Regions from separate parts of the Lysinibacillus telephonicus genome, predicted to be linked through region 1. Evidence: predicted binding sites of a transcription regulator. Region 1 holds the regulator's gene; each other region holds the start of a gene.

What was found. Region 1 encodes CtsR, which represses protease genes until heat stress. Its sites were predicted from a motif close to ATGGTCAATAAAGGTCAAACA; they were not measured.
Region 2: a site for CtsR is predicted at 1,314-1,334, ahead of MKY04_RS05500 (ATP-dependent Clp protease ATP-binding subunit). Genes of this name have one in related genera too.
Region 3: a site for CtsR is predicted at 1,321-1,341, ahead of clpP (ATP-dependent Clp endopeptidase proteolytic subunit ClpP). Genes of this name have one in related genera too.

The regions. Positions count from the first base shown of each region.
Region 1 covers NZ_CP155468.1:4,444,715-4,446,994, forward strand. The annotation lists gene MKY04_RS21515 (protein arginine kinase) at 1-453, opposite strand, end outside; gene MKY04_RS21520 (UvrB/UvrC motif-containing protein) at 450-1,004, opposite strand; gene MKY04_RS21525 (CtsR family transcriptional regulator) at 1,101-1,562, opposite strand; gene MKY04_RS21530 (DUF4870 domain-containing protein) at 1,818-2,123, opposite strand; gene MKY04_RS21535 (hypothetical protein) at 2,262-2,280, opposite strand, start outside.
Region 2 covers NZ_CP155468.1:1,171,194-1,173,473, forward strand. The annotation lists gene MKY04_RS05490 (hypothetical protein) at 1-88, shown strand, start outside; gene MKY04_RS05495 (Crp/Fnr family transcriptional regulator) at 450-1,145, opposite strand; gene MKY04_RS05500 (ATP-dependent Clp protease ATP-binding subunit) at 1,365-2,280, shown strand, end outside.
Region 3 covers NZ_CP155468.1:3,599,967-3,602,246, forward strand. The annotation lists gene MKY04_RS17445 (hypothetical protein) at 619-861, shown strand; tRNA gene MKY04_RS17450 (tRNA-Arg) at 1,038-1,112, opposite strand; gene clpP (ATP-dependent Clp endopeptidase proteolytic subunit ClpP) at 1,422-2,015, shown strand.

The DNA.
Region 1 (2,280 bases):
TTTCTCTAATTGACTATCTAATTTGTTTGCAAGTGCATAAGTTTCTATAAGTTGAAGCCCTGGCGCCAAGCATTGAATGCGTAGATGATCCTCTTCATTTATCATGACGCTAATCGTTTCATCATTTGAAATTAAGACAGAAGCCGATTTTTCTTTTTTAGATAAAAGCGGGCTTATTAAGTGCTTTTCTACTAACACTTGACGCTGTAATAGCGGCATATCTTTAATAGTAAAATGTGAAAAGTTATGCTCTTTATTACTTATTTGATGCATTGCATCTGTTACGATTTCATCTACTTGTATTGCTTCATGATCTGTAAAGCTTAATGGGAATCGGTAACCATCTAGGTTCCTTGCCAAACGAATGCGTGTGCTTAATACAATATCTGCATCAAGTCCTTTATCACCCATCCAACCTGGAGCACCGCTTTTTAAAAAGTGTTCAAGATTCATGGTGTATCCACACCCCCATGTTCAAGCTTACGTTCGATTTCTCTTATTTCATCTCGTAATTTAGCCGCATCTTCAAATCGCTCTTCTACAATTGCTACCTGTAATTGTTCACGTACAGATTCAATTTGTTTTTTCATCCACTCTTTATTGTTATTCATTTTTCCAGGAGCTTTTCCACTATGCTTTGTTCCAGCTTGAATTTTTGTTAGTACTTGAGGAAGCTGTTTACTAAACGTCTCATAACATTGTGGACAACCTAGCTTGCCTTCATTCAAGAAATGGCGAAAAGTAAATCCACATTTTGGGCATTGTGCAGCCTTTTGTGTGACTGTTTGTTGCTTTTCCTGTGTTTCACTTTTCCATACAGGTAGACCAAACAAATTTGAAACAAGTTGGTGTATTGGTATTTGATCCTCTTTATGGAAATCTAAATTGAAAGGATGAAACTGACTGGCACAAACCTCACAATAATGTCTTTCACTTTTTTGGCCATTAATTACTTGTGTTACCGTTATAGTTGCTTGCCGCTCTTTACAGTGTTCACAAATCATGACCCTCCACCTCTTTTTAACTTAAGATTTAAAATTATAAATTTCATTTACTGCTTTTTAAATAAGTAGAACAACATGCTTCACTACCATTTCATATTATTCGTATTTTAATGTTGTTAGCATGGATTTTAAAATATAAGACCTGAGTTCGTCCCTAGTCGGTAATTGCAATCGAAGAGTAGCTCGGTCAATTGCAGCAAGCATCAATTTAGCTTCTCGCTTAGAAATGACCTCTTCATCAATTAATCGGTAGATTATATCTTCAGCCATAGATTGTGTGGCGCCATTATGAACTTGCCTTATCATATCTTCCAGCAAGTCAATTTTCGAATTTGCTTTTACGCGTAAAATTCGGATATAGCCGCCGCCTCCACGTTTGCTTTCGACTAAATAACCCCTTTCAGCAGTAAATCTCGTATTGATAACATAATTTATTTGTGAGGGTACACACTGGAATTTATCCGCCAATTCGCTGCGTTTAATCTCAATATGTCCTTGACCACCTAATTCGATAACTTGCTTTAAATAACCTTCAATGATGTCAGATATATTTCTCACTTTTTATACCTCACCTCACTCGCTACTGACTTTGACTATCTTTGACTATATTATATAAATGGAAAAATCAAAATGCAAATTAAACGCCTATATTAATTTATAAAAAATTCACATGCAGCTTGCTTGGCAGAGAACTTTTTTTCATAATTAGAGCTGGTATAAATATTAAAAAAATCGACAAAATCGTTTTTTAAACGTTCTGTCGATTAGTATTTCTTTTTTTAATTAAACATAATCATTTTTATAAACAGTTGATTATACCCATCTTCCAACGATTGGATAATCCCAGCTTGTTTCACCCAACGCTTTAACAATACCGATAATCGGAACGACAATCGTCATAATTCCGAAGATAATTAAGAACGGAATGCCAATTATTAAGAAACTTAAAAGTGAGGAAATAAAAATCAATAACCACATTACCGCTTGGAATAATAATGCCTGAATTGAAATTCGTTTCACTTCTTCATCTACGCTTAATAAAAAGAATAAAATTGGAACTAACACTGGAGCAAAAAATGCACTAGCATGTATAATGACCTTTGACCATTTACTATCCATTTATATATCAGCCTCTCTTAACTTTTTTCTTGATAGTATATATACGACTAACTTAAACATTAGTTTCATCAGATTTAATATTTTTATAAAAATAAAAAAGAGCATCGAACCCAAATTCATCTGCTCTTTAAAGTTTAATTATTTAGATGATTTTTTA
Region 2 (2,280 bases), 1.3 Mb from region 1:
TTATGGAGATTATCCTTACGCATTTCAGTTTAAAGTAAAATTCAAAGAAAATGGATGGCCTATTGGTTTTGAGGGTGGACCGCTTTAAGAAGGACAGAATAGATTGTTTCGCTTTATTATTCCACGATTGAGCGCAATGGTTAAGGGCTATTGATTCCCCCTTAATTCCAAAGTAATAATAAAATAGATTTTTTAACCGTTTTAAAAATTCACATTATAAAGTTAAAACCTATTTATGGGATAATATATCGAAATTTCCAAAGTAAATCATCTAAAATGGATGCTTTTTTTAGCGGATGAGAAAGATAAGTTAATTGGAATTATAAGAAAAGATATTAACTCGGCCTAATTTGGTCGAGTTGTGTTTATGAAATTCCTATTAAACTATTTACCGTTGAATTTAGTTTTTGAGGTGTTTTTAGTCAAACTTTATTCCAAGGCTACAACTCCTAATCAATTCTGCAAACAGATGCCGGACAATTTTCGCAGCATATTTCATTTTTTAAATAAGGTAAATCTAATACTGTAATGTATCCTTTATCAAAAGAAATAATTTTTTGCTTTTTTAAATCATTTAACATACGATTAATCATTTCTCGACTAGTTGAGCAGAGATTTGCTATATCTGTATTTGTCAAACTGTAATTAATAAACACCTTTTTTTCATCAATTACTTCACCATAAGTATTTGATAATCGAATTAGTGTTGAGTATAATGCACCCTTTTTTCCGTGTAAAATTAAGTCGCGCAATAAGCTTTGATTTTTAAGATTTTCATTTTGTAGCCATCTTAAATAATCAATCATTAGTGAAGGCTGTTGAGTCAACATCATTTCAAGGGAATCCTTGCTAATTGTAAGAAGTTCAGTTTGAACGATTGCTTTTGCAGATGTTGAATGCATTGTTAATGGACTAAATAAAGTACATTCTCCAATAATATTTTTTTTTCCACAAATTCGAAAAGTTAGTTCTTTTCCACTTTCAGTTTCTTTACTAATTTGTACTGAGCCGTTTTTAATTAAAAAAATATCGCCGGCACTTTCACCCTCTTGAAAGATACGACTGCCTTTATCAACTTTCAGTAATAAGCCATGTTCCTCAAATAACCGATAAAAATCTACAGGTAATGAATTTATCAATGTCATCGTCTCATCACATCCTTTAAATAGTGAAAACTAATGCAATTTTTAAGGATAATTAAATAAAATTCAAAAATATGTATCCAAATATAGAATAGCATAACTCTTTAAAATATCGAAAAAACTTTATAGTGATAATTTTTGCATTTACTTTTTAAACAGCTTATAATCAAAATAGTCAAAAAAGGTCAAAGTGTAATTTCCATTTTGAAAGGGTGTTAAAGGATGCAATTTCAGCAGCAAGATAATCGTAGTCCATTAGAGCAATTTGGTCGCAATTTAATTGAACAAGTAAAAAATGGCAAAATGGATCCTGTTATTGGTCGTGATGAAGAAATTCGAAATGTAATTCGTATCCTATCAAGAAAAACGAAAAACAACCCTATTTTAATTGGTGAGCCTGGTGTAGGTAAGACTGCAATTGTTGAAGGGTTAGCACAAAGAATTGTTCGAAAAGATGTACCAGAAGGGTTGAAGGATTGTATCCTATATGAGCTTGATATGAGTGCTTTAATTGCAGGAGCAAGCTATCGTGGACAATTTGAAGAACGTTTAAAAGGTGTATTAAAAGAAGTAAAGGACTCGGACGGTCGTATAATATTGTTTATCGATGAAATTCATACGATTGTTGGGGCGGGAAAAACTGACGGAGCAATGGATGCAGGAAATATGCTAAAACCAATGCTTGCCCGTGGTGAATTGCACTGTATTGGTGCTACTACTTTAGATGAATATCGTATGTATATTGAAAAGGATCCGGCTCTTGAACGACGCTTCCAACAGGTCATGGTACGGGAACCTTCTATAGAAGATACGGTATCCATTTTACGAGGATTGAAAGAGCGCTTTGAATTGCATCATGGAGTTCGTATTCATGACCGCGCAAATTTGGCGGCAGCAGAGCTTTCAAATCGTTACATTACGGACAGATTTTTACCTGATAAAGCAATTGATTTGATCGATGAAGCATGTGCTATGATTCGTACAGAAATTGATTCAATGCCGCAAGAACTAGATGCGGTTACTCGTCGTGTTATGCAATTAGAAATTGAAGAACAGGCTTTAACTAAAGAAAAGGATGAAGCTAGCAAGAAACGTTTAGATGTGCTACGTTCAGAATTAGCAACTTTAAAGCAAGCTG
Region 3 (2,280 bases), 840 kb from region 1:
ATACCCGTTTATCATTCAAACCTCAAACTAAAATTATACAATGTATCGTTACTCATAAAAATTTTATATGAAATGATAGGTAATGATAGTTTAAAGAGAATGAATTAAGGGTAAAATGAATTGGTACAGTAATTGCATTTTACCCCATATTTTTCATTCCCCCTGAAGTTTATTAGGCTGCTAAACTAATAAACTTCAGCAAGGTCTAGCTTTTATATTATTTATTTGAAACAGTAAAATGGCGCCCTTATAGGGCATATTGTAACAAACGAAAAACAGCTACAAATCAATAATTTGATGGCTTGATATGTAGCACTAATAAAAACTTATCATTCGTTATAAATCACAACATTAACTAATGTACTAGCTTTCAAGGAAATAATCAACCGTTTTGAATAGTTTTTTTGAAAAATATTTAATAAACTAGTTATTTGTTAATATCTAGAAACTTCAATTTTTCCCCTTCCCTGCTCATGTGAATCCTGTTAATTAAAAAACATTCAAGTTAAGTCGTGTATAGTAATCTATTTATCCGTATTTTAAAGGTAGCACGCTCTTTAATAATAGTACTGTTATATCTTAATAGACTATACAAGAAAAGCCTAAATTAGTAGCTCTGTGCCCATTAAAAAGAAACTGAAAAATACATTAACGTATGAAGGAAGTAAAAAACTAAATGAATATGAAGTTGAAAAAAATGGTTTAATTTTCAAGTTAGATGGAAAAGTTAAAGTGGTAAGTAATATTGCAGTTAATAAACAATTAAACCGAAACTTAAACAAACTCGGCATTAAAGAACTTAGATTCCAAAATCTTCATCAAACTCATGAAGCATTTAGTGTACAGTATGTTTTCCAATAGCACAGCTCTAAATAATCACATTCATTACGAATAGAGAGAAAATGTATAGTATTTGAGCGTCGTTTTATTATCGTTACCTCGAACATGCACTAAAACGTTAAAATACCGCACAAACGTTGATACTCAATGTTTGCACGGTTTTCTCATATTATATATAGGTATCTTAAACAGTAAAATGGCGCCCTCGGAGGGAATCGAACCCCCAGCGGAAGAACCGGAATCTTCTGTGTTATCCATTACACCACGAGGACACTTATAAATAGGTTTACACATTAAACAAGGAAATATTTTAAACATCATTTTGTTCAAATGACGACTTTACTATTATACAAATGTCTGTATCATAATTCAACTGTAAAGTAAAAGTCGTTTCCAATTATTATTTATTTAACGTGGTGATTATTTCTTTTTTATCCATACAATAGGTAGTGAATAATATTTTCTCATCCTCAGAGTTTATATTTGACCTTCCTTGACTATTCTGTGTATGATATTGTTACAGCTGAAGATTACTTCAGCATTATGTAAACAAATTAACCTTTAATAAGGAGGATTTAATAATGAATTTAATTCCTACAGTTATTGAACAAACAAATCGCGGCGAACGTGCTTATGACATTTATTCTCGTTTATTAAAAGACCGCATTATTTTACTTGGTAGTGCTATTGATGACAATGTTGCGAACTCAATCGTAGCGCAATTGTTATTCTTAGCAGCTGAAGATCCAGATAAAGATATTTCACTATATATCAATTCACCTGGTGGATCAATTACTGCTGGCATGGCGATTTTCGATACAATGCAATTTATTAAACCTAAAGTATCAACAATTTGTATCGGTATGGCAGCATCAATGGGTGCATTTTTACTAGCTGCTGGTGAACCAGGTAAGCGTTATGCATTACCAAATGCAGAGGTTATGATTCACCAACCACTTGGAGGCGCTCAAGGTCAAGCAACTGAAATTGAAATTGCTGCGAAACGCATTTTATTCTTACGCGATAAATTAAATAAAATTTTATCTGAGCGTACTGGCCAACCTTTAGAAAAAATTGCACAAGATACTGACCGTGACAATTTCATGACTGCAGAACAAGCGAAAGAATATGGTTTAATCGACGGTATTATTACACGTAGTAACGAGAAAGCTTAATACCTATATCAGCTCATTCTAAAAAGAGTACAATTCAGCTTTAAAAGCTGGATTGTGCTTTTTTGTATGGGCTTAATTTTTTGTACGGTTATTATATATTTATTCACTAATATTGGTTTTGCTTCTTAAATAAGAAAGAGCCGCCCAGAAACTATTTTCTGAACAAGCCCTTTGCTTTAATCTAAGTATAATATTTGCTTTTTATGATGGTTACACCAAAACATGCCTATCCTCGGCACAAGGGGCAGTCCAAACTGCCTTTTTA